2 regions of the Kocuria sp. SM24M-10 genome follow, and region 1 is predicted to be linked to the other one. Evidence: riboswitches for the same ligand, from Rfam matches in the RefSeq annotation. Region 1 holds a riboswitch; the other holds the start of a gene.

Evidence for each region. Region 1 has a riboswitch for S-adenosylmethionine ahead of ABL57_RS15690 (acyl-CoA dehydrogenase family protein). Riboswitches for the same ligand answer to the same signal wherever they lie in the genome.
Region 2: it holds a riboswitch for S-adenosylmethionine, as region 1 does, so the genes downstream of both, ABL57_RS07355 (ABC transporter ATP-binding protein) here and ABL57_RS15690 (acyl-CoA dehydrogenase family protein) in region 1, are expected to answer to the same signal.

Annotation. Positions count from the first base shown of each region.
Region 1 covers NZ_LDNX01000131.1:10,266-24,462, reverse strand. Annotated here, with positions in the region: gene ABL57_RS15730 (hypothetical protein) at 273-515, shown strand; gene ABL57_RS15725 (glutamate--cysteine ligase) at 645-1,736, shown strand; gene ABL57_RS15720 (hypothetical protein) at 2,165-2,944, shown strand; gene ABL57_RS15715 (hypothetical protein) at 3,286-4,131, shown strand; gene ABL57_RS15710 (low temperature requirement protein A) at 4,453-5,622, opposite strand; gene ABL57_RS15705 (hypothetical protein) at 6,205-6,627, shown strand; gene ABL57_RS15700 (LLM class flavin-dependent oxidoreductase) at 6,648-8,018, opposite strand; gene ABL57_RS15695 (MFS transporter) at 8,015-9,520, opposite strand; gene ABL57_RS15690 (acyl-CoA dehydrogenase family protein) at 9,524-10,846, opposite strand; SAM riboswitch class I at 10,959-11,053, opposite strand; gene moeB (molybdopterin-synthase adenylyltransferase MoeB) at 11,216-12,394, opposite strand; gene ABL57_RS15680 (thiazole synthase) at 12,391-13,281, opposite strand; gene thiS (sulfur carrier protein ThiS) at 13,283-13,522, opposite strand; gene ABL57_RS15670 (FAD-dependent oxidoreductase) at 13,519-14,197, opposite strand, start outside.
Region 2 covers NZ_LDNX01000061.1:5,757-20,969, forward strand. Annotated here, with positions in the region: gene ABL57_RS07345 (CoA-binding protein) at 47-511, opposite strand; gene ABL57_RS07350 (maleylpyruvate isomerase N-terminal domain-containing protein) at 635-1,315, opposite strand; SAM riboswitch class I at 1,420-1,523, shown strand; gene ABL57_RS07355 (ABC transporter ATP-binding protein) at 1,529-2,371, shown strand; gene ABL57_RS07360 (aliphatic sulfonate ABC transporter substrate-binding protein) at 2,458-3,498, shown strand; gene ABL57_RS07365 (ABC transporter permease) at 3,495-4,382, shown strand; gene ABL57_RS07370 (AMP-binding protein) at 4,450-6,576, shown strand; gene ABL57_RS07375 (succinate dehydrogenase cytochrome b subunit) at 6,661-7,446, shown strand; gene ABL57_RS07380 (2Fe-2S iron-sulfur cluster-binding protein) at 7,488-8,201, shown strand; gene ABL57_RS07385 (SLC13 family permease) at 8,283-9,902, shown strand; gene ABL57_RS07390 (tartrate dehydrogenase) at 10,029-11,096, opposite strand; gene ABL57_RS07395 (O-acetylhomoserine aminocarboxypropyltransferase/cysteine synthase family protein) at 11,407-12,750, shown strand; gene ABL57_RS07400 (CoA-binding protein) at 12,747-13,241, shown strand; gene ABL57_RS07405 (OsmC family protein) at 13,350-13,871, opposite strand; gene ABL57_RS07410 (sodium:alanine symporter family protein) at 13,972-15,213, opposite strand, start outside.

The DNA.
Region 1 (14,197 bases):
CGCTGGTCAGGGTGGGGCCGTATCCGTCGATTCTCTGCCCATGGGGGCTTGTGGTCCGGGGGCAGGAGACGATAGGAACGAGACCGAGGCCGACCCACGCCCTGCAATCCGCAATCTGCAACGGTGAGGTGATCGGCAGATCCGCGCCCCATCGCCGCGACATATCCCACGCCGGCGCAGGGAGCCCCGAGATCCCCGGCCCGCACCTCCCCACAACATCTGGGCGGTCGCTGCACACCGTCCGGTCTCCGACCTTTGCAGCAGAGGAAGCCATGAATCCCACCCCCGACACTCCCCGATCCGCGAACCCGAGCCCCGAAGGGCCTGAAGGCCGCACCGCATCCACCGACGCAACACCGGACGGCCTGGCCGGAGCCGCGGCCGAGGAGCGGTTCATCGAGGCCGTCGAGCACCGCTTGGCCCAGCAGGCATCCCCAGACTCCGCCCCGGACCAGGACCAGCGACGCCTGGAGGAGGACGAGGAGAGCCCGGCGCAGGCGAACAACCCCGAGTGACCCCCGGGCGCCCTGCCCCCGAGAGGCCGGGCCGGCCACGCGCCCTGACCCACGCCCCTGGAGCCGGCACCGGAAGACCGCGGGAAGCACCCCGCCGGTGTCTGCAGCACCCCCAGGGATGAGAGCATCGTGGGTGTGCGTACATTCGGTGTGGAAGAGGAGCTGCTGCTGATCGAGGCCTCCTCGTTGCAGCCGATGCCGGTCGGGCAGTACCTCGTCGACCACCACCGTCAGCCCGCCGTCACCGGACACCGGCTGGCAGTCGAGTTCCAGCAGGAGCAGCTGGAAGTCACTAGCCCGCCGTGCACCACCCTGGGCGAGCAGCTGGACACCATCCGCACCGGGCGCACCCTGGCCGATGCCGCCGCCCAGGAGGTCGGTGCCCGGGCGGTGGCGGTGGCCACCGCCCCGGTGCCGGTGACCACCCACCTGGTGCCCGAGCACCGCTTCGAACAGATCGCCGCCCGCGGCCAGCTCACCGCCCGTCACCAGCTCACCGGCGGCTTCCACGTCCACGTGCAGACCGACTCCCGCCAAGAAGGAGTCGCGATCCTGGACCGGATGCGGATGTGGCTGCCGGTCCTGCTGGCGCTCAGCAGCAACTCCCCGTACTGGAACGGCACCGACACCGGCTTCCACAGCTACCGCTACCAGCTCTGGAGCCAGTGGCCGGCGACCGGGCCCACCGACGTCTTCGGCAGCACGCACGCCTACGACCGCCACTGCGAGGACCTGCTGGCCTCGGACGTGCCCCTGGATGCGGGCATGCTGTACTTCGACGCCCGCCTGTCCGAGCATCAGCCGACCGTGGAGATCCGGGTCGCCGACGTCTGCTGGGACCTCGAACACGCCGCGGTGCTCGCAACCCTCATCCGGGCCCTGGTCGAGACCAGCGCCCGCCATTGGCGGGCCGGTCACCCACCGGCCCGGGTCAGTGCCGCGGTGCTGCGCACCTGGATGTGGCAGGCCAGCCGCCATGGGGTGCAGGGCCAGCTGATCAGCCCGTACAGCGGCACCCCCACTCCGGCCGGCGATGTCGTGGCCCACCTGCTGGAGCACCTGCACCCGGTGCTCACCGAGCACGCCGAGCACGACGCGGTGGAGTCCGTGCTCACCGGCATCTTGGAGGACGGCACCGGCGCCCACCGGCAGCGTCAGGCATGCCGCACGGAGAACAATCTGAGCACCATCCTGCACGCGGCCCTGCCGGCCACGCCCTGAGGGGACCACCCCCGGGCAACCACCCTCGGTAACCCCGGGTGCAGGAGCTGACCGCGGTGGTGCACCGCGCACCGTCGGTGCCGCCGCAGAGCACGTCACCCCCACCGGACACCTGGAACAGGTGCTGATCTGCCACCACCGGCTCACCGGACCCTGCCGCATAGTGCCCGGTGCGGCAGAAATCGTCCCGGGCCACCCATCCGCACGACCGCCGGCGCCGAACCATGAGTGCACGCACCTGCCGGCACCACGGTCCCCGCGAGAGACCCAGGCGGGAGAGGCGGCCATCTCGTGATCCCCAATATGCGCTCTGACCTGCGCAAACACCCACAAGTTACCGCTTGGTCACCCTTGATCGACAGCTCACTGTCTGTACAGTCGTAAACGGCACGAGTGACCCCCACCATCTCTTTGAGAGGACACCTCAGATGCACAAGAAGATGCTTTTCGCCGCTCCCGCCCTCGCCCTGGGCGCCCTGTCCATGGCCGCGGCCCCGGCCGCGGCGCACGCGGAGGACTCCTGGTCCTTTCAGACCACCCTGAACACCCTCAACGGCTCGGGCACCACCGGGCAGGCCATGGTGGACCTGCACGGCACCGAAGCCACCGTGACGATCAATGTCTCCGGGGCGGCCGAAACGTTCATGGACGGGCCGTTCCCGCACGCCCAGCACTTCCACATCGGCGCCCAGGGCATGTGCCCGGGACCCGACGCCGACACCGACGGCGACGGAGTGGTCTCCACCCCGGAGGGCCAGCCCTTCTACGGGATGATCGGCACCTCCCTGACCACCGAGGGCGACACCAGCGCTGATTCCGGTCTGGCCGTGGAGCGCTTCCCGGGCGGGTCGGCCTACACCTACGAGCGGACCTTCGAGGTCAGCCCCGAGGCGGCCGAGGCGATCAAGAACGGCACCGCCTCGGTCGTGGTCCACGGCGTGGACCCGACCCTGCTGCCGGCCGCCGCGGCCGAGAAGCAGAGCTCACTCAACCCCGACCTGCCGCTGGCCGCGACCCTGCCGGCCGCCTGCGGCACGCTCTCGGCCTCGCAGATGGGCGCGATGCCCGACGGTGGCGCCGACACCGGGGTGGCCCAGCAGACCGGTGACACCGGCAACACCGCCGGGTACGCCGTGGCCGGGGCCGGGGTGCTCGCCGTAGCCGGATCCGCCCTCCTCGCCCGCCGCCGCACCGCCGGCAACCGCTGAACGCCAGCATGAGGATCCCGGGGTAGGCGATTTATTCCGGGCTAGCACGAGGGCTGCCGCACCCCCCACTCGGGTGCGGCAGCCCTCGCACCGTGCCACCCCCGGCGCCGGGGCAGCCACACCGCCCATCACCAGGGACCGGACCGAGACGTGATCCGGTGACAGCCACAGCATGGACTCGGCTCGCAACCCATCTGTCGCACAGCTCTCATGATCGAAGGACGAGCCGCTATGACGTCGCTCCGCTCACGTCGACAGGTATCGATCCCACCCCCCCTGGGTCACCAACCTAGGGCTCCCGCAGGCCCGAACGAGTCCGGGCATCGCGTACAGTCACGCCCATGGGGGAACTGCTCTACGAGGACATGAGCCCGTCCCAGGCCGCTGCTGCCTTGGATGAGTTCCTCGCCGAACGTGGCCCAGCCATGGCGCAGCTGCGTTCCGCCATGGCCGCCGGCGGTCTCGACCCCGAGGTGGTGCTCGACGGAACACTGGGCTCCGTGGCGCAGGTGTGGGAGTGGATCACCGGCCGGGCTGCAGAGCTCGGTGTGGCCCCCTGGCCGCTGGGGCAGGACCCGACACGCCCCTCCTGGCCCAGCTGGGCCCGCCGCGTGGTACTGGTCGACCCGCACCCACCGGCCCAGACGCTGGCCTTGGTCGACGGGTTCACCTCCTACCTCGCCCAAATCGCCACGGCCGCGGTCCCGGCCGCGCACTGGCGCGTCGGGGAGCACCGCATCTCCGACTACCCGATGCTCAACTATCCCGTCCTGATCGCCGACAGCCACCAGATCTTCCCGCCCGCACTGCCGATCTACAGCGCTTACCAGTCCGCCCACGGCCGCGACCCGATGAGCGGGACCGAGATGCTCAACTACACTCGGCACACCATCACCGCCCTGCGCGGTGAAGGCCCGATCGCCGAGGCCGAGGCGGCCGAGGAACCACTGGCGACGGTAGTCGCCGAGGTCGACTGCTTCGATGTCGGGCTACGCGCGGACATCTCCACCCAGCACCCGGGACTAGTGGAACAGATGATCACCGAGTTCACCGACCGGGACGGGATCGACTCGGTCTACCGCTATGGGCCCGAGGCACTAGTGGTGAATGCCCCGGTCTGGGACCAGGCCCGGCTGCAACTGTGGTTCACCCTGTGGCTGCACCGCCACCTCTACACCGACCGCTGAGCACCGCCGCCCTCCACGGATCGGCATCAACCTGCACGGCATCACCCGGGGTCCCAGCATGACCGGTCTCGACATGGAATGTCTCACAACTCCCTTGCCTCATAACCCTTGTCCTACGAGTCACCGTTCCATTGAGCCCCATCACCACAGGAGGCCAGCGGAGCGAGGGCCACGGCCGCTCCGGCCCCCTGGGCGGGCGCACGAAGGTCGTGTACCAGTGGCGGAAGTACGAGCTTTCTTCACACCGGAATTCGCCAGTTGAGCGTCCTCTGCCCCCGCCCGGCGGATACGGGATTGCCTGCTTGCCGGTTGATGTGCATGTCAGTGGGAGGTCCGGATCGCGGTCCTGCTCGTCGCATAGCGCAGGCTCTCGACGGCGACGAGGGCGGCGACGACCACGACGATCAGTGCGAGGGCGGCCAGCGGTGCGATGTGGACGGCAACCGGTATGAGCACCAGCAGCAGCGTGGCGGCACCGAGGCGCCACGTCTTCCACTCACCGCCCACACGGCGCCAGAAGGCCGTATTGCCCAGCAGGTACAGCGCCGTTCCGCCGAAGAGGGCAGTGGCACCCAGGGCGCCGAAGCCCTCCGTGTCCTCCACGTGGGCCAGGACGTCCTCCACCCCCAGTGCCGACAGGACGATGCCCGCCACCAGGGGCAGGTGCAGGTAGGTGTAGGCCTCCACTGCGGCGGAGGCGCGGGCCGGCCCTCGCAGTGCGGCGAAGCGGTGCTCGGCGGCGATTGCAGTGACGTCGAAATAGAGCCACCACAGACCCAGGGACAACATGATGCCGGCTGCGGCGCCCAGGAGGATGGGCACGCTGACAGGCTCCTGGGATGCGCCCACGCCGATGGCGACGATGGACTCCCCCAGGGCGAGGATGATGATCAGGCCGAACCGCTCGGTCCAGTGCGCCGCCGAATGCACCCGCCAGTCACCTCGCCGTGAGGTGAGGAAGGTGAGCCCGCAGTCGACGATCAGCCCTGCCACCCAGAACCAGATCTGGGCGGAGCCGTTGACCACCGCTCCGGTGATGATGAGGATCGATCCGAGCACCATCGCGGCGTTCATCTTGGCCAGCTGGCGCCGCAGGGGCTGGTCGTCTCCGGCGGCGTGGGCGTAGAGGGCCACGTGCAGAATGCGGATGACGACGTAGGACACTGCCAGCACCAGCGGGCCGTCGAGTCCGCCCGCGAAATCCGCGAAGGCCTCCGGGATGGCCAGGGCGGCAATGAAGACGGCCACCATCACGGCGGACAGACCGAACCGCATGAGCCCTTCGTCCACGTGCGTCTGGTTGGCCAGCCACGAGAAGGACACCCACGACCACCACAACAGCCCGAGGATGATCATGCCCTGCAGCACGCCGTGAAAGGAGTGCTCGTGGGCCATGAACCCGGTCACCTGGGTGAAGGCGAACACGAAGACCAGGTCGAAGAACAGCTCGAAGGTGGTGACACGATGAGACTCGTCCGAGACGCGTGCCACCGGCACGATTCTCCGCAGCATAGACATGCCTCTGAGACTAGAGCCCTCCGTCCCCCACCTCCCAGCAACGGCACACGGACCGGATGCCTGATGCCAGCGGACCGACGCCGCCGAGCAGCCCCCAGCGACGTGGTCGCCGGGGAGCACAGCGCTGCCAAGGCGAGGGTTGCCGAGCTCACCGATACAAGCGGCGCGACCTCGACCCGTCGCGACGAGCCCGAGGCACCGGTGGTCGGCGCCCCGGCCTGTAAGTCGATGAGACTGCACCTGCGGCGGCGCCACCCGTCCATGCCGACCGCGGGGCACAGCGGTGCGGGCCGCCATGAGGTGGTGACGGCCTGCGCCGCGCCCTCCGAGTCACGACAGGACACGTCCGGATGTGAGAGGTCCCAAAACCAAGGTGCCTTGCACCGCATGGCCCGTACGGCACCCGGACGTCACACCGCTCAACCTGCACACACGATTGCCGACTCAGTGCTTATTTTGAGGAACTAGCATTAAGCTGTTCTCAGGCCGGGAGACCGACGTGGCTCCCGGGCAGACACCGGCGCACGATCCGTCGGCCGCACACAGGAAGTTGGCATGAACACCCCCACCTCCAGGGCCCTTGCAGTCGAGCTGCACCACCACTCCCCCGCTGGGTGGATGGCCACCTACTACCCCATGGTGGGGACTCCCGCGGGCCGGTGGGCCGAGGTCACCTGGACGCTGCACCAGCGCCTGCTGCCCGACCCCGCCGACGTGCCCGGACCGGCACGGTGGCTGGAGGTGCGCAGCGGCGACCCCACCCACCCCTGCTACGCCCAGCACCGGGCATGGGCGGGGGCACTGGCTGCCGGCTACGCGGCAGCGCTGGCCGCCCACGACGCCGAAGACCTCGAGCAGCCGCTGTCGGCGCAGGACGCGGAGCGCCTCCGGGAAGGCACGATCGTCGTCCCGGCCGGGCAGCTCTCGGAGTGGGTCCTCGACGATCTGCAGGAGGAGACCGCGCCGAGCCACGGGTGATCCCGCGGGCCTCCCTTCGGTCACCTGCGGTAGGACGCCCCGCGGTGGTCGTCGGCCAGCCGCGGGCCGGCCCCGGTCAGGGCCTCGCGCAGCGTCTGCCCGGCGGGAACGCTCCCGGGCTCCGGCAGCAGGCCGCGACGCCGCAGCTCCGGTGAGACCATCGTCGTGAACCGCTCCAGGTCCGCCGGCCGCACGGCCGCCGAGATGTTGAAGCCGTCGACGCCGGCCTCCTCGCGCCACCGCTCGAGCTCGTCCGCCACGGTGCCGGGAGCCCCGGCGATGACGGGCCCGCGGCCGCCGATGGCCACGAACTCGGCCAGATCCCGCACCGTCCAGGTCCGGTCCGGGGACAGCGAGGTGAACGCCGCGAGCGCGGACTGGTTGGCGTCGGTGGCCACGTACTCGAGCGGCGCGTCGGGGTCCGCGCCGGCCAGGTCGACCCCGGTCCAGCCGCCGAACAGGGACAGCGCCCCGTCGATGTCCACGTACCGGCGGTACCCGGCCAGCCGGGTCCGGGCCTCGTCGTCGGTCTCGGCGACCACCACCGTGGCCATGGCGAAGGTCTTCACGGCGTCCTCGGCCCGCCCGCGCTCGGCCAGTCCGGCCCGGACGCCGTCGGTCCACCGGCGCACGAGCTGCGGGGTGTTCCCGATGAAGAAGATGGCCTCGGCGTGGTCGACGGCGAACTGCTGGCCGCGCTTGGAGGCGCCGGCCTGGAACAGCAGCGGGGTGCCCTGGGGGCCGGGGTGGGTCAGTGCGTGGCCGGGCACGGAGAACCAGGTGCCCTCGTGGCCGACGGGGTGCGCCAGCTCGGGGTCCACGAAGACCCCGGCGTCGGCGTCGGCCTGGACCGCCCCGGGCTCGAAGGACCCCTCGAGCAGCTTGTACATGACCTCCATGTACTCGTCGGCGCGGTCGTAGCGCTCGTCGTGCGGGATCTGCCGGTCCATGCCCAGGTTCCGGGCGGCGGAGTCCTGGTAGGAGGTCACCACGTTCCACGCCACCCGGCCGCGGGTGAAGTGGTCCAGGGTCGCGAAGGTGCGGGCGAGCAGGTAGGGGGCCTCGTAGGTGACCGAGGCGGTCACGCCGAAGCCGAGCCGCTCGGTCACCGCGGCCATCGCCGGCACCGCGACGAGCGGGTCGAGCAGCGGGTACTGCACTCCCCCGCGGGCGGTGGCCTCGGTGCCGCCGCCGTAGACGTCGTAGATGCCGGGGACGTCCGCCAGGAACAGCGAGGCGAAGCCGCCCTCCTCCAGGGTGCGGGCCAGGGACGTCCAGTACTCGAGCGTGTCGAACCGCGCGACCCCGGCCTCCGGGTGGCGCCACAGCCCCGGCGACTGGTGCACGGGCACCATCATGTCGAAGGCGTTCAGGAGCAGGGGGCGGCTCATACGGTGGTCCTCTCGGTGGTGGTCCCGGCGGTGGGCCCGGCATCGGCGGCTCCGTCGGCCCGGACGGATCCGGTCCTGGGGGAGTCGGTCCGGAGGGAGCCGTCGGAAACTGGGACGGCCCCGGTCGAGCCGGCTCGGGCGGAGCCGGCGTGCAGGTCGGTGAGCTCGGTGCCGCGCTGCTCGCGGGCGGGGTCCTTCGCGGCCAGGGCGGCGACGACGGAGAGCACGGAGAGTCCGGAGAGGTACCCGGCGATCAGCCACGGGGTGTTCCCGCCGGCGGCGAACAGCAGGGCGGCGATCATCGGCATCAGCCCCCCGCCCAGGACCGTGCCGACCTGGTAGCCGAAGCTCACCCCGGAGTACCGCACGTGCACGGGGAACTGCTCGGCGAACCAGGCCGCCTGCGGCCCGTAGATCGCGTCGTGGACGAGGTTGATGCCGAGCACGACCACGAGCGGCAGCAGGGCGAGCGGGCCGGCGTCGAGGAAGGCGAACAGCACCCAGCCGAAGACGCCGATCGCCGCGTAGGCGGTCACCGAGACGACCTTGCGGCCCACCCGGTCGGACAGCCAGCCCCAGAAGGGGGTGGTGAACAGGCCGATGGCGGAGGCGATCATCACCGCGGTCACGCCGGAGGCGCTGTCCCCGCGCACGTCCCGCAGATAGGTCAGCATGTACACCGTCACCAGGTAGTAGACGGCGTTCTGCGCCAGGCGCAGACCGATCGTGACCAGCAGCGGGCGGCGGTGGTGGAGCAGCAGCTCCCGCAGGGGGGCGGTGGCCACGTTGCCCGAGGCCCGGTGCTCCAGGAACTCCGGGGCGTCGGCCACGCCGAGGCGGATCCACAGGCCGACCGCCACGAGCAGGGCCGAGAGCAGGAAGGGGATGCGCCAGCCGTAGGCGGCGAACTGCTCCGCGCTCATGACGTGCTGCACGACGAAGAACGCCCCGGTGGCCAGCAGCATGCCGGCCGAGGAGCCGATCTGGGTGAAGGAGCCGAAGAACCCGCGGTGCCGGGCCGGGGAGTGCTCCACGCTCAGCAGCGCGGAGCCGCCCCACTCGGCCCCGGCGGACAGGCCCTGGAGGATGCGCAGGACGACGAGCCCGACGACGGCCCACCAGCCGATCACCTCGTAGGTCGGCAGCAGGCCGATCAGGGTGGAGGCCACGCCCATGAGCAGCAGGGAGGCCACCAGCAGGGCCTTGCGGCCGATCCGGTCGCCCAGGTGGCCGGCGACGATCCCGCCCAGGGGCCGGGCGATCACCCCGACGGCGAGGGTGGCGAAGGAGGCGACGATGCCGCCGAGCTCGGTGGCCATGGGGAAGAACTGGACGTTGAAGACCAGGGCGGCGGCGGTGCCGTAGAGGTAGAAGTCGTACCACTCGATGGTGGTGCCGGCGAAGGCCGAGGCCAGGACGCGCTTCTTGCCGTGGACGACGCTCGTGCGTCCCGCGGCGGCCGCGGTCGGGGCCGGGATCGTGGTCGGGGGCGGGGTGGGCATGCGTCAGGCTCCTGGGGTTCGGTCGGCGTCGGTCCCGGCACCGGTCCTGGCGTCGCCGATGGCGTTCAGGCCCTCCGGCAGGGTGCCGTTGATGAGGTAGTCGCCGAGGGCGCGGGCGCGGAAGGCGATCGGGTTGTGGGTGGCCACGGTCTGGGCGTTGCGCCAGTGCCGGTCCAGGCCCTTGGCGGTGGACGTGGCGGAGGCGCCCACGGTGAGGAACAGGTCCTGGGCCGCGCCGAGGGCCAGCTCCGGCACGGTGACCTGGGCGTGCTCCACGGCGATCTCGGACCCGTGCAGCGCCGCCGGGAGGGCGCCGGTGAAGTCCGGCCGGTCGGCGCCGGTGGTGACGGCGGCGGCGATCCCGGCGTCCAGGGCGCGGGCGGCGTGCAGCACGGTGGCCTCGGCGGCGAAGGCCTTGGCGGAGATCCGGCCGGTGGCCTCCTGGATCAGCGGGTCCTCGCGGAACGGCAGGCCGAGCCCGGTGTTGAAGGTCCGCCGGCGGCCGGCGATGGTCTCCACGGCGTCCCGCCGGGCGGCGCGGGCGACGCCGGCCAGCACGGCCAGCAGCACGAGCTGGAAGAAGGCGGCCTCGTGGACGGCCTCCGCGCTGCCGGCGGCGCGGTCCAGCACGGCGTCGTCCGGGACGCGCACGCGGTCGAAGACCGCGGTGCCGGTGCCGGTGAGCTTCTGCCCGAAACCGTCCCAGTCGTCCTCGAGGGTGACCCCCTGGGCGTCCGTGGCGACGACGGCGAAGCGGCGTCCGTCCCGGCCGTCGAGGGCGGCCGAGACGCGGGTGTAGTCGCAGAAGACGGAGCCGGTGGCGTAGAACTTCCGGCCGGTGATCTCCCACCCCTCGGCGGTGCGGCGCAGCACGGTGTTCAGGGTGCCGAGCGCGTTGCCGCCCTTCTCCGTGGAGGCGTTGCCCACGGTGGCCCCGGCCAGCACCCGCGGATACCAGACGTCCTGGAGCTCCCGGGGCAGGAAGCGCAGGGACTCCACGAAGCCGGCGTGGGAGCGATAGAGGTGGGCGATGTTGGAGTCGGCCTCGGCCAGGTCGACCAGCAGCCGGGTGAAGTCCTCGATGCTGACCCCGGGACCGCCGTGGGCCGCCGGGACGCGCAGGGCGCCGAACCCGGCCCGGTCCAGCCGGCGCACCTCCTCGTAGGGCAGCGCGCGGCGGAGGTCCCGGTCCAGGGAGCCGGCGGCGATCTCCGTGAACAGCGGCCCGAAGCGCTCCTTCAGCCCGGCGTAGTCCACCGGCAGGCCGGCGGGGTCCGTGCCGACGCCGGGACGGGTGGGAGTCCTCTCGGCCGTGGTGCGGGTCATGCGGTGGTCCTCTCGGTCGCACCGAGGAGGGCCGGCCGTGCGGTCACGCCAGGGGCGGGCCCGGTGGCGGCAGCGCGGGGGCCGACGTCACGGAGCGACTGCAGATCCGGGATCTCCATCGGTTCTGGCCTTAGCACCCTGACCCCTGCGAAGGACGGGTTGCTGCGGCGTCGTCGAGCCAGATCTCTCGGCCGCTCTGAATGGGACGGATGACATCGCACCAGACCGCCGGGGTGCTGAGCCACCCGATGACGGCCGCATGTCGTCGGATGTCATGCTGACGTCACAGACGGTCATGTCGTCCCGGGTGGTGTAGGAATCCGCCGCGGGACCCCGCCCGGCCGGAGGAGGGGAGCGCCGCGCACCCGCTCAGTATCGCGGCCGGCCCGGCTCCACCTGCTCCGCCCAGGCGAGCACCCCGCCCTCGAGGTGGCGGATCCGCTCCTCCCGCCCGGCGTAGAACGGGCGCAGCGCGGCCAGGGCGGTCGCCGAGCGGGCGCCGGCCTTGCAGTGCAGCACGAGGTCCGCGCCGCGCGCCTCCGGCGGCAGGGCGTCCGGCCCCCGGTCCAGCAGCTCCTGGAGCGGCACGGCCACGGCGCCGGGGATCGCCAGGAGCTGCCGTTCCCAGTCCTCCCGCACGTCGACCAGCACGAAGGCCGTCTCTCCGCGCGCCCGCCGCTCCAGCAGCCGGGCCAGCTCGCCCGCCGCGACCGTCTCGGCGGGCTCCGCGCCGCCGGCCGGCGGACGGACGGCCACGGGCTCGGCGACGGCGGTGACCGGGGCGGCGTCCGGGTCCGGGTCCAGGCCCATCTCGCGCCAGGTCATCGCCAGGGCGTCGTGCAGCAGCACCCGCCCGAGCAGGGGCTCGCCGGTGCCGGTGATCAGCTTGACCGCCTCCGTGACCATCACCGCGCCCACGGTGGCGGGGAGCATGCCGAAGACCCCGCCCTCGGCGCAGCTGGGCACCTCCCCGTCCGGCGGCGCCTCGGGGTAGAGGTCCCGGTAGGTGGGCCCGTGGCCGGCCCAGAAGACGCTGACCTGCCCCTCGAAGCGCAGGATGGAGCCCCACACGCAGGGGATCCCGGTCAGGGCGGCGGCGTCGCTGACCACGTAGCGGGTCGCGAAGTTGTCCGCGCCGTCGAGGACGAGGTCGTACTGCCCGAGGATCCGCACGGCGTTGTCCGCCGTGAGCCGGCAGGGATGGGTGCGGACCCGCACGAGCGGGTTCAGGGCGGTCACGGCCTCCGCGGCGGACTCCGCCTTGGGCCGGCCGACGTCGGCGGTGCGGTGCACCACCTGGCGCTGCAGGTTGGAGACCGCCACGACGTCGTCGTCGACGATCCCCAGCGTTCCCACGCCGGCCGCGGCGAGGTACTGCAGGGCCGGGGCGCCCAGTCCGCCCGCGCCGACCACGAGCACCCGGGCGCTGCCGAGCCGGCGCTGGCCGAGCGGGCCGATCCCGGGCAGGGTCAGGTGCCGGGCGTAGCGCTCGAGCTCCGCACGGGTCAGTTCGGGGCCGGGCTCCACGAGCGGGGGCAGCGCGCTCACGGGCGCTCCCCCACGGGCGCCCAGTCCCCGCGCGGGACGTCCGCCGGACCGGCGGACGCACCGGCGTCGGACGCGTCCGTGTCGATCCGCCCGGCCATCGGCGAGGACGCCTGGGCGTGCCGGCGGGCCGGGATCCGGCCGGCGCGGGCGGCCAGCCGCCCGGCGGCCACGGCGTGGCGCATCGCGGTGGCCATGGCCACCGGGTCCTGGGCCCGGGTCACGGCGCTGGCCAGCAGCACGGCGTCGCAGCCCAGCTCCATGGCGAGCGCGGCCTCGGAGGCGGTGCCGATGCCGGCGTCGAGGACCACGGGCACCGAGGCCCGGGAGGCGATGAGCTCGATGTTGTGCGGGTTGAGGATCCCCAGCCCGGTGCCGATCGGCGCGCCCAGGGGCATCACGGCGGCCGCGCCGAGGTCCTCCAGACGGCGGGCCACGGCCGGGTCGTCGGAGGTGTAGGCGAAGACCCGGAAGCCGCGGGCCACGAGCTGCTCGGTGGCGTCGAGCAGCTCCACCACGTCGGGCAGCAGGGTGTCCTCGTCGGCGATGACCTCCAGCTTGACCCAGTCGGTCTCCAGGGCCTCGCGGCCGAGCTCGGCGGTGAGCAGGGCGTCCCGGGCGGTGTAGCAGCCGGCGGTGTTGGGCAGGATCCGGATGCCGTTGCGCTCGAGCATCGCGAACAGCGAGTCGCCGTGGCCGGGGGCGTAGCGGCGCAGCGCCACGGTGGTCAGCGCGGTGCCGGAGGCGAGCAGGGCCTGCTCCAGGGTGTGCAGCGAGCTGAGCCCGCCGGTGCCCATGATCAGCCGGGAGGACAGCTCGGTGCCGTCGAGCACGATCGGGTCCACGGTGGGCGCGAGGTGGGATGCGGGGTGGGGTGCGGGGCGGGTCATGTCAGCCTCCCTGGACGGCGGTGATGATCTCGACGGCCTGTCCCTCGGCCACGGGGGTCCGGCCCCAGCGGCTGCGCGGGACCACGGCGGCGTCCACCGCCACCGCCACGCCCAGCCGGCGGCCGTCCAGCGGGGCGCCGTCGGGGCCCAGGGGCCGCCCGACGGTCTCGGCCACGAGGTCCACCACGGTGGTGTCCCCGCCGACGACGTGCGGGCGGCCGTTGAGGGTGATGGCGGTCATCGGGTGCTCCTGTTCGGGGTGCGGGACCCGGTCGCGAGGTCCACGGAGGGCGCCTCGACCGGGCGGTCGAAGCGGTGCGGGTCGGTGCTGGCCAGGTGTTCGGCGTCGGGGCCCGGATCCGTGCCGGACCGCCCGAGCACCAGCTCCGCGGCGAGGCGGGCGGCCAGCGGGGCGAGCAGGACGCCGTGGCGGAAGTAGCCGGTGGAGACCACGAGACCGGCCACCGGGTCTCTCCCGGAGCCGCGGACGCGGCCCAGGTACGGGATGTCGTCCGGAGTGCCGGGCCGGGCGCGGGCCATGGCCTCGACCAGCTCGAGGTCGGCGACGCCGGGGACCACGGCCTGGGCGTCGCGCAGCAGCCGGAACACGCCCCCGGCACTGATCCCGTCGAGGTCGTCCTCGCGGGAGGTCGCCCCGATCACCACCGTCCCGTCGTCGCGGGGCACCAGGTAGACGGGCACGCCGTGGACCACACCGCGGACGGTGCGCTCGAGCAGGGCGGGCGCCCCGGCGGGCGGGCGGGCGCGGAGGATGTCCCCGTGCACCGGGCGCAGCGGCGGCCGCCAGGACCCGGGCAGGCCCTCCAGGTCGCTGAGACCCGTGCCGGGGGCGAGGACCGTCTCCGCCGCCGAGACCATCCCGCCGCCGGCCAGGCGCAGACCCGTCACCGCGCCG
Region 2 (15,213 bases), on a different contig from region 1:
GGGCAACCCCTCGTCCTCCCGGTGCGCGGCAGGACCGCGGCAGGAGTCAGACCGGCGGCGCGAGCGGCGGGGTGCGCCGCGGGTCCAGCGTCCAGCCCTGCCGCAGCCGCGCCCCGAGCTCGATCAGCGGGCACGTGTCCATCACCACGTCCAGCCCGGCGGCGGCGGCGCGGGCCGCGGCCGCGTGGTCCACGACGCCCAGCTGCAGCCACACGGCCCTCGCGCCGGCGGCGACGGCCTGGTCCACGACCGCTCCGACGCGGCGGGAGTTGACGAAGCAGTCCACCACGTCGATCGGCCTCGGGACCTCGGCGAGCGTGCGGAAGCCGGGCTCCCCGTGCACCACCTCGCCCTTCGGGTTGACCGGGACGATCGTCATGCCGAGGTCGTCCCGGATGCGCTTCGCGACCGAGTGCGCGGGCCGGGCCGTGTTCCCGGTCAGCCCCACCACGGCCCAGCGTCCGGGCTGTGTCATCAGGCGGTCGATCACGGCGGGATCGTTGCGGCTCATGCCCCCACCCTGGCACGGACCCGCCCAGCTCGCCCCGATCGCGCCCCACCGTGTCCCGAGATTGCAGGTCCCGGCCACCGACCGCGGGACGCCGACACGTGCAACCTCGGCGGGGGGCGGGGGTCAGGAGAAGAGGGGGAGGAGGTCTGCTTCCGGGCCCAGCTGGGCCCGGTCCTGGGCGGGCAGGGCCGCCCGGCCGGTGCCCACCCGGGCGAAGTGCTCGTCGCTCCAGTGCTCGGGCGGCTCCCGCTCCCACAGGTCGATGAGAACCCGGCGGACCTCGGCGAGCCCGTCCACCGCAGGCCCCGGGCAGCCCTCCAGGTGCTCGATGAGGTCCAGGTGGTGCACCGTGGCCTCCACCGCCAGGGTGCTCAGGAGGTCGTCCACGCGGAGCACGTGGCCCTGGGTGCGGACCGTCCCGCCGGGCCGGCAGTGCTCCGCCGCGTGCACGAGCGCCCGTGCCGACTCCCGGTAGTGCCCCCGCAGCTCCTCCCAGTCCGGGTACAGGCTCGCCGCGGCCCGGGTGCGGCGCCGGACCTCGGCGGCGGCCGCGGCATCCGCGCCCCGGTACGCCCAGTAGGTCGCGGCGTCCCGGTCCGGGCGGGCCGTGGTGGGCGTGTGCAGGGCGACCAGCCCGCGCACCGCGTCCGCGGCGCAGTGGTGGGCGAGGTCCCGCACCGACCACCCGCGGCAGCCGGTGGGCGCCCAGGAGTCGTCGTCACCGAGCCCGTCGAGGACCGCCGCGAACGCCGTGCAGGCGTCGCGGACCAGGTCCGCCCGGGTCGAGGTGTGCCGGCTCGTCATGGGTCCATGGTGCGGCACGAGGGCCCGACGTGCCACCGTTTTCGACCATGACGGCCCGCGGCGCGATTTGCCACGCGACCCGCGGAGCACGTTCAATGGGGCCGTAACCATCCGGAGCGGCTGAGAGACCTGGCTCGTCGACGTCGCAGCAACCGGCACGGATCCGTCCGATCCCCGTGCGAGGTGCTAATGCCAGGACCGATGGAGTTGATCATGGGCACGTCTCTGCTGGGCTCTGCACCGTCCACCGCCGCCACCGCACCGGCCACCACGAAGCGCGCCTACTCGGTGGCCTTCGAGCACGTCGGCAAGGCCTTCCCGTCCGGCGGGCACAGCCACCACGTCCTGCACGACGTCGACGTCACGGTCCGCCCCGGGGAGGTCCTGGCGATCCTGGGGCCCTCCGGCTGCGGCAAGTCCACGCTGCTGCGGGCCGCCGCCGGCCTCGACACCGCCTCGGCGGGCCGGGTGCTCATCGACGGCACACCCGTCTCCGGGATCGACCCGCGCTGTGCGGTGGCCTTCCAGGAGCCGCGGCTGCTGCCGTGGCGCTCCGTGCGCGAGAACGTCCGCCTGGGCCTGCCCTCCGGGCTGGGCCGGGCCGAGGCCGACGCCGTGATCGACGACCTGCTGCGCCTGGTCGGGCTGACCGCCCACGCCCACCACCGTCCCCGGGCGATCTCGGGCGGCATGGCCCAGCGCGCGTCGCTGGCCCGGGCGCTGGCCCGCAACCCCGGTGTGCTGCTGCTCGACGAGCCCTTCGGCGCCCTCGACGCCCTGACCCGGCTGCGGATGCAGGACCTGCTGCTCACCGTCCACGCCGCGCAGCCGACCACCGTGCTGCTGGTGACCCACGACGTCGACGAGGCGCTGCAGCTGGCCGACCGGATCGTGGTCCTGGGCCGCACCGGCCCGACCGCCCCCGCGTCGATCAGCACGGTGCTCTCCGTGCCCGGCGACCGTCCCCGGGACCGGGCCTCCGAGGTCCTCGCCGAGCTGCGGGTGCAGCTGCTCGGCCACCTGGGCGTCGACGCCCACCACCCCGCGACCCGCTGATCCCGCCCCGCTCCCCCGGGTGCGGCGCGGCCCTGCGCCGCGCCGGGTCCGCCCGGCACGCCCACCCCACCACGAAAGGCCCCACCATGCCGCTGTCCCCGCGCCCCGCCCGCACGATTCCCGCCCTGGCCGCCGTCTTGGCCCTGTCCCTGACCGGGTGCATGGCCGGGGAGGGCTCCGGCGGGGCCCAGGCCGCCGAGAAGATCACGGTCGACTGGGCCACCTACAACCCGCTCTCCGTGGTGATCAAGGAGAAGGGCTGGCTCGAGGCCGCCTTCGCCGAGGAGGGCACCGAGGTCGAGTGGGTGCAGTCCGCGGGCTCGAACAAGGCCAACGAGGCGCTGCGCGCCGAGGCGGTCGACGTCGGCTCCACCGCCGGTTCCGCGGCGCTGCTGGCCCGCAGCAACGACACCCCGATCAAGGTGATCGACCTGTACTCGCAGCCGGAGTGGTCCGCGCTCGTCACCACCCCGGGCACCGGGGTGGAGTCCGTGGCCGACCTCGAGGGCCGCACCGTGGCCGCCACCAAGGGCACCGACCCCTACTTCTTCCTGCTCCAGGCCCTCGAGGAGGGCGGGGTGGACCCGGCCGACGTCACGATCCAGAACCTGCAGCACGCCGACGGGCGCTCGGCGCTGGAGAACGGCCAGGTGGACGCCTGGGCCGGGCTGGACCCGATCATGGCCGCCGCGGAGCAGAACGGCGCCGAGCTGTTCTACCGCAACGTGGACTTCAACACCTACGGCTTCCTCAACGCGCACGAGAACTTCCTCGATGAGCAGCCCGAGGCGGCGCAGACCGTGGTGGACGTCTACGCCTACGCCCGGGACTGGGCGCTGGCCCACCCGGAGGAGACCGCGCAGCTGCTGGCCGACGCGGCCGGGATCGAGCTGTCCGTGGCCGAGCAGGTGCTCGAGCGCACTCACCTGGACATCGACCACGTGCCCGGCGAGCAGCAGCTTGCCGTGCTCGAGAAGGTCGGCCCGATCTTCGTGGACTCCGGTGACGTGTCCGGCCAGGAGCAGATCGACGAGGCCCTGGCCGGCCTCGTGGAGAGCTCCTACGCCGAGAACGCCGACGCCGCCCGCGTGGCCGAGGCCGCCGAGGGCGCGGAGGCCGGGCAATGACGTCGCCGCTGAGCCCGTCCGGGGAGGCCGTCCGCACCGACCGCGCCGGCGCCGAGCAGGTCGTCGGCGCCGAGCCGGCCGTCCACGCCGACGACCCGGGCGACGCGCCCGCCGCCGTCGCGGAGCCCCGCCGCCGTCCCCTGCTGCGCGCGGGGCTCGGCCTGCTCCTGCCCGCGGCACTGCTGGTGCTGTGGCACGTGGTGTCCACCGCGGGCGTCTTCAGCGCCGTCCAGCTGCCCGCCCCGCTGACGGTCCTGGCCGCGGGCGCCGACCTCCTGTCCCGGGGCGAGCTGTGGACGCACGTGGGCATCTCCACCCAGCGGGTGCTCATCGGCTTCCTGATCGGCGCCGGGCTGGGCCTGGCGGCGGGCTCCTTCATCGGGCTCTCCCGCCGGGGCTCCGCGCTGGTGGGCCCGACGATCGGCGCCTTCCGCGCGGTGCCCTCGCTGGCCTGGGTGCCGCTGCTGCTGCTGTGGATCGGCCTCGGCGAGGACTCCAAGGTGACGCTGGTGGCGATCGGGGCGTTCTTCCCCGTCTACACCACCGTCTCGGCGGCCCTGCAGCACGTGGACCGCAACCTGCTCGAGGCGGCCCGGGCCTTCGGGGTGCACGGGCTGCGGCTGCTCACCACGGTGCAGCTGCCGGCGGTCATGCCCTCGGTCATCTCGGGGCTGCGCCTGGCGCTGGCCCAGGCCTGGCTGTTCCTGGTGGCCGCGGAGCTGCTGGGCGCGTCCATGGGCCTGGGCTTCCTGCTCACCGACTCGCAGAACAACGGCCGCACCGACCGGCTGCTGCTGGCGATCGTCCTGCTGGCCGTGCTCGGCAAGCTCTCCGACGCACTGCTCGGCGTGTTCGAGAAGTGGGCCGTGAAGAAATGGGCCTGACATCACCGTCTGGCACAGTGGGCACACACCGGGCACGCCCGTGCCGCCAGGAAAGGACCGCAGCACCGTGAACGCCAGCTGGAGCGACCCGCTCTCCCCCACCCCGAACCCGGCCCTGGTCTCCGACGCGGCCCGCGTCGCCTTCTGGGAGGGCCAGGCCTCCCGGCTCGACTGGGCCGAGCCGTGGACCACGGCACACCGGTTCGAGGGTCCCCGGCGGATCGGGCAGGACGCGGAGGGCCGGCCCACCTGGTCGGTCCCGGAGCTCGCGTGGTTCGAGGGCGGGAAGCTCAACGTGGCGCACAACTGCGTGGACCGCCACGTCGAGGCGGGCCGCGGCGCCCACGTGGCCCTGTACTTCGAGGGCGAGCCCGGCGACCGGCTCGTCTACACCTACGCGGACCTGCAGCGCGAGGTCTCCCGGGCGGCCAACGCCCTGCTCGCCCTGGGCGTGACGCAGGGCGACCGGGTGGTGATCTACCTGCCGGTGATCCCGGAGACCGTCATCATCACGCTGGCCTGCGCCCGGATCGGCGCCGTGCACTCGCTGGTCTTCGGCGGGTTCTCCGCGGAGGCCCTGCGGTTCCGCGTCGAGGACACCGGGGCGAAGGTGCTCGTGACCACCGACGGACAGCACCGGCGCGGGGCCGTGGTGCCCGTCAAGGCCGTCGCCGACGAGGCGTGCGGCGGGGACAACGCGATCGAGCACGTCGTCGTGGTGCGCCGCACCTCCCGCCCGGGCCGCAGCGACCTGCCGCGCGGCACCCGGGGGACGCACTCCAAGGAGGAGGACGCGGTCCCGTGGACGCGCGGGCGCGACGTGTGGTGGCACGAGCTGGTGGCCGAGCAGTCCGACGTGCACGAGGCCGAGGCCTTCGACGCGGAGAGCCCGCTGTTCGTCATCTACACCTCCGGCACCACCGGCCGCCCCAAGGGCCTGGTGCACACCATGGGCGGCTACCTGGTGCAGGCCGCCTACACCCACGCCCTGCTCTTCGACCTGCTGCCGGACGTGCGCGACGACGAGGGACGGCTGCGGCCCGACGAGCTGTCCACCGTCAACGACCCCGCCAAGGTCGACTCGACCGTGCACTGGTGCACCGCCGACCTGGCCTGGGTCACCGCGCACACCTACGAGATCTACGGCCCGCTGGTCAACGGCGTGTCCGAGGTGATCTACGAGGGCACTCCGAACACCCCGCACTGGGGCCGGCACTTCGAGGTGATCGAGCGCTACGGGGTCACCACCTACTACACGGCGCCCACCCTGATCCGCTCGCTCATGGGCGCGTTCCCGAAGGGCGTCCCCCCGCTCTACAACCTCAACTCCGTCCGGCTGCTCGGCTCCGTGGGCGAGTCGGTCAACCCGGAGGCGTGGCGCTGGCTGCGCGCCCAGCTGGGCCGGGACGAGGTGCCGTTCGTGGACACCTGGTGGCAGTCCGAGACCGGCGCGACCGTGATGTCCCCGCGCCCGCACGACCCGCAGTTCGCGCCCCCGGGGACGTTCGACGACGGCGCTCCGCACACCGCCCTCAAGCCCGGATGCGCCACCCGCGCGGTCCCGGGGCTCTCCACCCGCGTGGTCGACGAGGCGGGGGCGACGGTCCCGCCCGGGGTGCAGGGCTTCGTCGTCGTCGACCGGACCGGGCCGTCGATGGCGCGCACCGTCTGGGGCGATCCGCAGCGCTACCTGTCCTCCTACTGGCAGGCCTACGCCGAGCAGGGCTGGTTCCTCGCCGGGGACGGCGCCCGCTACGACGACGAGGGCGACATCTACATCCTGGGCCGGGTCGACGACGTCATCAACGTCTCCGGGCACCGGCTGTCGACCATCGAGATCGAGTCGGCCCTCGTCACCCACCCGTGGGTCGTGGAGGCCGGGGCCGCGCCCGTCCGCGACGAGCTGACCGGGCACGCGGTGCTCGCGTACGTCGTGCTGACGTCCGAGGCCGGGCGGGTCCCGGCGGACGAGCTGACCGCGGCCCTGCGGGAGCACGTGGCCCGCGAGATCGGCCCGATCGCCAAGCCGCGGGCCGTCGTGGCGGTCCCGGAGCTGCCGAAGACCCGCTCCGGGAAGATCACCCGCCGGCTCCTCGCGCAGCTGTGGGAGGGCGAGCCGCTCGGCGACCGCTCCTCCCTGCAGAACGAGGAGTCGCTCGAGCGCATCGCCGAGGTGCTGGCGGCACGCGGCTGAACCGCCGGGGTGCCCGGCCCCGCGCCGTCAAGCCGGATGACCCCACGTTGAGCCGTGTGACCAGCCCCGCGCCGGACTCCTAGGATGAACACCGTGAGCTCCTCCCCCACCGCCCCCGCCCCGGACCGGCGCCGCCCCCTGGCGGAGCTGCCCCGGGTCCCCGTCCCCGCCGCCCTGCCCGAGCTGTCCAGCACCGATCTCAAGCTGGGGATGGCCGGGTCCGGCGCCGTGTTCTCCGGCTACGTGCTGGTGCACATGCTCGGCAACCTGAAGGTCTACCAGGGCGAGGAGAAGTTCAACGCCTACGCCGAGTTCCTCCGCACCGCCGGGGCTCCCGTGCTGCCGCGCGGCACCGTGCTCTGGGGGGCGCGCGCGGTCCTCACCGCGAGCCTGGCCGTGCACGTGGGGGCCGCCGCGATGCTCACCGCCCGCGCCTGGCGGGCCAACGGCACGCTCCTGCCGCGGCGGCCCCGGCGGCCGCGGGGACGGCGCCGCTCCCCGTGGGAGGTGGCCCGGCGCTCGATGCGCAGCACCGGCGGCGTGCTGGGCCTGTTCACCGCCTTCCACGTCTTGGACCTGACCACGGGGACCCGGCCCGCCGCGTCCCGGGACTTCGCGCACGGCAGCGCCTACGCCAACCTCGTCGCGAGCCTGTCCCGGCCGCCCGTGGCGGTCGCGTACGCCGTGTCGATGGCCGCGCTGGCCGCGCACCTGGTGCACGGCATCCCGGAGATCGCCAACGACATCGGGGCCGGCGCCGACCGGCGCACCCAGCGGCGGCTGCGGATCGGCGCCAACGCCTTCGGCGCCGCGGTGGCCGTCGGCAACACCACGATCCCGGTGGCCGTGCTGACGCGCGCGGTCCGCTGACCCCCTTCCGGACGACCCCCCGACGACAAGGACCCGAGCGAGTGAGCACCTTCTCCCTGACCGTGGACGTGTGGCGCCAGGCCTCCCCGGACGAGCCCGGGCGGTTCGCGACCCACGTCGTCCCGGACGCCGACCCGGACATGACCGTGCTGGAGCTGCTGGACCGGATCAACGCCCAGCGGGAGGCCGCCGGCGAGGAGCCCATCGCCTTCGACGACGGCTGCCGGGAGGGCGTGTGCGGCAAGTGCGGGGTGACGGTCGACGGCGTGGCGCACGGCCCCGAGCGCAACGCCGCCAGCTGCATGCAGCACCTGGGCGCCTACCGGGATGGGGACCGCGTGCGCATCGAGCCGCTGCAGGCGGCCTCCCTGCCCGTGAAGCAGGACCTCTCGGTGGACAAGAAGGCGCTGCGCCGCGTGGCCAAGGCGGCCAAGTTCCCCGTGGCGATGAAGGCGCTGGCCAACGGCGGCTGCATCAGCTGCGGGGCGTGCATCTCCTCCTGCCCCAACGGCTCGGGGCAGCTCTTCGTGGGCACCATGCTGCGGGAGCTGCCGCCGCTGGCCACGAACGACGCCGAGCGCCGGGAGCGCTCCGCGAAGGTGCTCGCCGCGGCCGAGGACGAGTTCGGCCCGTGCTCCCTGCTGGGCGACTGCGTGGAGGTCTGCCCGGCCGGGCTGCCGGTCGAGAACCTCTCGGCGGTGGCGCGGGAGAACCTGCGCAACCGCTTCCCGCGGCGGGCCGCGGACGGCGACTGACACGTTCGCGAGCGCCTTGTTCCCCCGGGGCTCGACTGCTACGTTCACGAGCACGACACGACGGAGTGTGAGGTGGATCACGTGAGCGACCAGTCCCGGGGCGTCATACCCGAACAAGGCGAGTTCGACTACGAGCCGGAGGACCGCGAGCCCGCCCGGGCGCCGGTCCGCACGTGGCTGCTGCGCGGGCTGGGGCTGCTGCTGGCCGTGGTCGTGTGGTTCCTGCTGGGCGGAGCGGACGTCTCCGCCGACGCCCGGGTGGTGGGCGCGGTGGCCACGCTGATGGCGGTGTGGTGGATGACCGAGTCCATGCCCCTGTCGGTGACCTCGCTGCTGCCGATCGTGCTGTTCCCGGTGCTCACCGCGCTGGAGGTCTCCGAGGTCACCGCCCCCTACGCCAACCCCATCGTGTTCCTGTTCCTGGGCGGGTTCCTGATCGCGATCGCCATGCAGAAGTGGAACCTGCACCGCCGGATCGCGCTGCTGACCCTGCGCCGGGTCGGCACCCATCCGCGGCAGATCATCCTCGGTCTGATGATCTCCACGGCCTTCCTGTCCATGTGGGTCTCCAACACCGCGACCACCCTGATGATGCTGCCCATCGGGCTGTCCGTGCTCACGCTGGTGGTCGAGAACAGCCGCAAGGGCGCCACCCGCGCCGAGGCGGCGGCGATGGGCGAGGACATCCGGTCGGGCCAGGCCATCAGCGACGTCATCGACGACCGCGACGTGCGCCTGTTCGGCGTGGCCCTGGTGCTGGCGATCGCCTGGGCGGCCACCATCGGCGGTCTCGGCACCCTGCTGGGCTCCCCGCCCAACGCGATCGTGGCCGGCTACATCAGCGAGGAGCTGGGCCGCACCGTGGGCTTCGCCCAGTGGATGATGCTCGGCGTGCCCATCGTGGTGGTCTTCATCGGCCTGGCGTGGCTGCTGCTCACCCGGGTGATCTTCCGCTTCCACCTGGCCGAGGTGCCCGGGGGCCGGCAGCTCATCGACGAGGAGATCGCCGCCCTGGGCTCCATGAGCAAGGGCGAGAAGACCGTGCTCGCCGTGTTCGTCACCGCGGCGTTCTTCTGGATCGTGCCCGGCCTGCTCTCCGGGATCGGCGACCTCGGCGAGCAGCTGCCCTGGCTGGAGATCTTCGACGACACGGTGGTGGCCATCGGCGCCGGCGTGCTGCTCTTCCTGCTGCCCGGGGACAAGCAGGGCAACATGACCCTGGAGTGGAACGACGCCGAGGAGGGCCTGCCCTGGGGGGTCCTGCTGCTCTTCGGCGGCGGCCTGTCCCTGGCCGCCGCCGTGGCCGGCACCGGGCTCGACGCCTGGTTCGGCGCGCAGGTCAGCGGGCTCGGCGCGCTGCCGATCGTCCTGCTGCTCGCGGCGGTGGTCACGATCGTGCTGCTACTGACCGAGATCACGTCCAACACCGCCACCGCGGCCACGTTCATCCCGATCCTGGGCGGGGTCGCGGTGGGCATCGGGGTGGATCCCATGACGCTGCTGATCCCGGCGGCGCTGGCGGCCACCTGCGCCTTCATGCTCCCGGTGGGCACCCCGCCCAACGCCATCGTCTTCGCCACCGGCCAGGTCAAGATCGCCGAGATGGTCCGCGGCGGCATCGTGCTCAACATCGTGGGCGTCATCCTGATCACGCTCTTCACGGTGCTCATCGGCCCCTTCGCCCTGGGCCTGGTGATCTGAGCCGCCCCGGAGCTCGGCGCCGCCGGGCCACGGGCCTCCGCCGGACCGGGCTCCCGGTCTGGAAGCCGTCCGGCGCTGCGCCGGACGGCCCTGGGCTGCGAGGCCCTGGGCTCTCGGGGCCCGCGGCTACGGGGCCGTGGTGCAGCGGGCCAGCACGGCCTGCGTGAACTCCTCGGTGCTCGCCGTGCCGCCCAGGTCCCCGGTCAGGGTGCCGCCGGCCATGGCCTGCTCGAAGGCGGACTCGAGGTGCCGGGCGGCCCCGCCCTCGCCCAGGTGGTCCAGCATCATGGCGGCGGCCCACATCGTGCCCACGGGGTTCGCGATGCCCTGCCCGGCGATGTCGGGCGCGGAGCCGTGCACCGGCTCGAACATGGACGGATGGGTCTTCTCCGGGTTCAGGTTGGCGCTGGGCGCCACCCCGATGGACCCGGCGGCCCCGGCCGCGAGGTCGGAGAGGATGTCGCCGAAGAGGTTGGAGGCCACGACCACGTCGACGCTGCGCGGCTTGAGCACCATCCGGGCGGCCAGCGCGTCGATGAGCACCCTCTCGACCGTCACCCCCGGGTACTCGGCGGCCGTCGCCTCCACGACCTCGTCCCAGAAGGGCATCGTGTGGATGATCCCGTTGGACTTCGTGGCCGAGACGAGCCGCCCGGAGCGCTGCTGGGCCAGCTCGGCCGCGTAGCGGGCGATCCGGGTCACCCCCGCCCGGGTGAACACGGACTCCTGGACGGCCATCTCCTCGGACCGGCCCCGGTAGAGCCGGCCGCCGACCTCCGAGTACTCCCCCTCGATGTTCTCCCGGACGACGACCAGGTCCAGCTCGTCCAGTCCGCGCAGCGGCGAGGTGACGCCGGGCAGGATCCGGATGGGCCGGAGGTTGACGTACTGGTGGAACTCCCGGCGGATCGGGATCAGCAGCCCCCACAGCGTCACGTCGTCGGGGATGTCCGGGGCGCCGACCGCGCCGAGCAGGACGCCGTCCCCGGAGGCCAGCTGCTCGATGCCGTCGGCCGGCATCATCCTCCCGTGCGCCCGGTAGTGGTCCGAGCCCCAGTCCCGCTCGCGCCAGCGCACCGTGAAGCCGTGCGCGTCCGCCAGGGCGTCGACGCAGCGCAGCGCGGCCGGCATGACCTCCTGGCCGATGCCGTCGCCGGCGATGACGTCGATGGTGTACTGCCGTGTGCCGGTCACAGGATTCCTCCGCAGCGTCGTCGGGACCGCGGAGGCGGCTGCGCTCCACGGCTGGTGCCGAGCATAGTCCGCCGGGGTCTCCCCGGGGTCCCGGCTGGCGCTCCGGGACCCGGAGCCGCAGAATGGAGGGCAGCCATCCCGAGCGGCCGAGAGACCTGGATCGTCGACGCCGCAGCAACCGTGGTCGACGTCGCAGACCGCACGGTGCTACCGCCAGGACCGATGGAGCAGCGCACTCCCGGCACCCCCGCCGGGACACCTCTCCGCCCGGGACCGACCAGCGGCACCACTCGCACGAGGAGTCCTTCCCATGGCCGACCACCAGTTCGGGTTCCGCACCCGCGCCCTGCACGCCGGGGGCACCCCCGACGCCGAGCACGGCGCCCGCGCGGTCCCGATCTACCAGACCAGCTCGTTCGTCTTCAAGGACGCCGACGACGCCGCCAACCTGTTCGCCCTGCAGAAGTACGGCAACATCTACTCCCGGATCGGCAACCCCACCGTCGCCGCGTTCGAGGAGCGCATCGCCTCCCTGGAGGGCGGCATCGGCGCCGTGGCCACCGCCTCGGGGATGGCCGCCGAGTTCCTGACCTTCGCCGCGCTCGCCCAGGCGGGCGACCACATCGTGGCGGCCGGCCAGCTCTACGGCGGGACCGTCACCCAGCTCGACGTCACGCTGCGCCGCTTCGGCGTGGACACCACGTTCGTGCACGGCACGGACCCGGAGGACTACCGGGCGGCGCTGCGGCCGAGCACCAAGGCCGTCTACACCGAGGTCGTCGCGAACCCCTCCGGGGAGGTCGCCGATCTCGAGGGCCTGGCAGCCGTGGCCCACGCGGCCGGCGTCCCGCTCGTGGTCGACGCCACGATGACCCCGCCGTACCTGGTCCGCCCGATGGAACACGGCGCGGACATCGTCATCCACTCGGCCACCAAGTTCCTGGGCGGCCACGGCACCACGCTGGGCGGCGTCGTCGTGGAGTCCGGGCGCTTCGACTGGGGCAACGGCAACTTCCCGTCCATGACCGAACCCGTGGCCTCCTACAACAACGTCTCCTGGTGGGAGAACTTCGGCGAGTACGGCTTCCTGACCAAGCTGCGCTCGGAGCAGCTGCGGGACATCGGCCCGGCGCTGTCCCCGCAGTCGGCGTGGAACCTGCTGCAGGGCGTCGAGACGCTGCCGCAGCGCATGGACGCCCACCTGGCCAACGCCGCGGCCGTGGCGCAGTGGCTCGCGGAGGACCCGCGGGTCTCCTACGTCAACTACGCGGGGCTGCCGGACCACCCCCACCACGAGCGGGCCCGGAAGTACCTGCCGCTGGGCGTGGGCTCCGTCTTCTCGTTCGGCGTGACGGCCACCGGTGAGCTCACCGGGCGGCAGGTCGGCGAGCGGTTCATCGAGAACCTGCAGCTGGCCAGCCACCTCGCCAACATCGGCGACGCCCGCACCCTCGTGCTGCACCCGGCCTCCACCACGCACCAGCAGCTCAGCCCCGAGCAGCTGGAGGTGGGCGGGGTGTCCGAGGACCTCATCCGCATCTCCGTGGGCATCGAGGACGCCGAGGACATCCTCTGGGACCTCGACCAGGCCCTCTCCGCGGCCACCGGGCTCGCCCGGGCGTCCGCCCCGACCGTCGAAGGAGCACTCCGATGACCGCCGAGACCCGCACCTGGCAGGGGCCGAGCGCCCCCGAGCGGCTGAAGCTGCTGCGCGGCACGGAGTCGATCGCGATCGTGGGGGCGTCCGACAAGCCCTCCCGCGCCTCCTACTTCGTCTCCACCTACCTGCTGTCCTCCTCGCCGTACCGGGTGTACTTCGTCAACCCGGTGCTGCGGGAGATCATGGGCCGGCCCGTCTACCCGTCCCTGGCGGACCTGCCGGAGACCCCGGACCTCGTCGACGCCTTCCGGCGCCACGACGACCTCCCCGGCGTGGCGCGCGACGCCGTGGCCGTCGGGGCGAAGACCCTGTGGCTGCAGCTGGGCTCCTGGCACGAGGAGGCCGCCCGGATCGCCGAGGAGGGAGGGCTCGACGTGGTGATGGACCGCTGCCTGAAGATCGAGCACGCCCGCTTCCACGGCGGCCTCCACCTGGCCGGCTTCAACACCGGGGTCATCTCGGCGAAGCGGCAGGTCCTGTCCTGACGGGCCCCGCCCCGGCAGGTCGCGCCCCGGGACGTCCTGTCCCGGCACGCGCAGCGGCCCCGGAAGCCTGGTGCTTCCGGGGCCGCTCCCGTCCCGAGGGGCGGGTCGCTACACGCGCTCGAGGACGAACCGCACGTCGGCCTTCAGGCTCTGGCTGACCACGCAGTACCGCTCCGTGGCGCGCGCGAGGCGCTCCAGGGCGGTGTCGTCGAGGTCGGCGTCCACCCGGGCGGTCACCACGACGTCCTGCACCCCGACGGGCACGGAACGGTCCACGCCGAGGGTGCCGCGGGCGTCGAACATGCCGTCGGCGGTCAGCTCGGCCGAGCGCACCTCCACGCCCATGGCGGTGGCGACGCTGCGCAGCGTCACCCCGGCGCAGGCCAGGAGCGCGTCGAGCAGCATGTCCCCGGAGCAGGCGTCGCTGCCGTCACCGCCGGTGGCGGCGTGCGGGCCGCCGCGCACGGGGCCCGCCCAGGTGTCCACCGTGCAGGTCAGGCCGGGGTCCCGGAAGTTCCCGTGGGAGTGCAGGGGCGTGCGGGCCGCCTCGGGCTCCGCCCGGTAGCGGTCCTTGAGCGGGGCCTGGAGCTGCCGGAGCTCCGCGGCGGTCATCTGGGTTCGAGATTCCATGCTGTCACTGTAGAGCGTCCGGCGCGGACGGCACCATGCGGGGCGCCCGCGCCGGACCGGCCCAGCGGACCGGCCCAGCGGACCGGCCCAGCGGACCGGCTCAGCGGACGCGCTCGGCCGCCATGTCGTCCCAGTACGCGCGGGTGGTCACCACGTCGGTGCCGTCCCACGCCCCGAGCCCGTACAGCCCGGGGATGTCGCCGCTGTGGAACACCGGCTCCAGCCCCTGCCTGCGCTGGGCCTCGTAGTTCTTGAGCACGCGCACAGCCACCCCGGCCAGCAGCACCAGGGCCACGAGGTTGATCGTGGCCATGACCGCCATGAAGAGGTCGGCCAGGGACCAGACCAGGTCCAGGGCCAGCACGGCGCCGGCGAAGACGAACGCCAGCACGAGCACGCGGTAGGCGGTCATCACCGCGGGCGAGCCGGTGAGGAAGCGGATGTTGGACTCGCCGTAGTAGTAGTTGCCGATCACGGAGGTGAAGGCGAAGAGGAAGATCGCCACGGTGAGGAAGTGCACCGCCCAGCCGCCCAGCTGCAGGGCCAGCGCGGACTGGGTCAGGGAGGCGCCCTCCCGGCCGCCGAACTCGGGGTCGGACAGCAGCACGATGAACGCCGTGATCGAGCAGATCAGCCAGGTGTCGAAGTAGACGCCGAGCGCCTGCAGGAAGCCCTGCTTGGCCGGGTGGGAGACCGACGCGGTGGCCCCCGCGTTGGGGGCCGAGCCCATGCCGGCCTCGTTGGAGAACAGGCCGCGCTTCATGCCCTGGATGATCACGCCGATCAGCCCGCCGGTGACGAACTCCCGGATGCCGAAGGCGCCCTCGAGGATCTGGCCGAGGACGGCGGGGATCTCGCCGACGTTGAGCACGACCACGAGCAGGCCGAGCAGGACGTAGAGCACGGCCATGACCGGGACGACCACCTCGGAGACGGCCGAGATGCGGCGGATCCCGCCGAAGATGATCGCGGCGGTCAGGCCCACGAGCACGGCGCCGACGAGGATCCGGAACCACAGCGCGTCCGCCGCGGCGATGTCGACGCCGAGGGACCCGCCCAGGGCGTCGACGATCGAGTTCGACTGCACGGAGTTGAACACGAACCCGTAGGTCAGGGTGATGACCACCGCGAAGAGCAGGCCCATCCAGCGCGCCCCGATGCCCCGCTCCATGTAGTAGGCGGGCCCGCCCACGTAGCCGGTGGGCGCCTTGATCTTGTACAGCTGGCCCAGCAGGGACTCCACGAAGGCGCTGGCCGCGCCGATGCCGGCGATCACCCACATCCAGAAGACGGCGCCCGGTCCGCCCAGGCTGATGGCGATCGCGACGCCGGCGATGTTGCC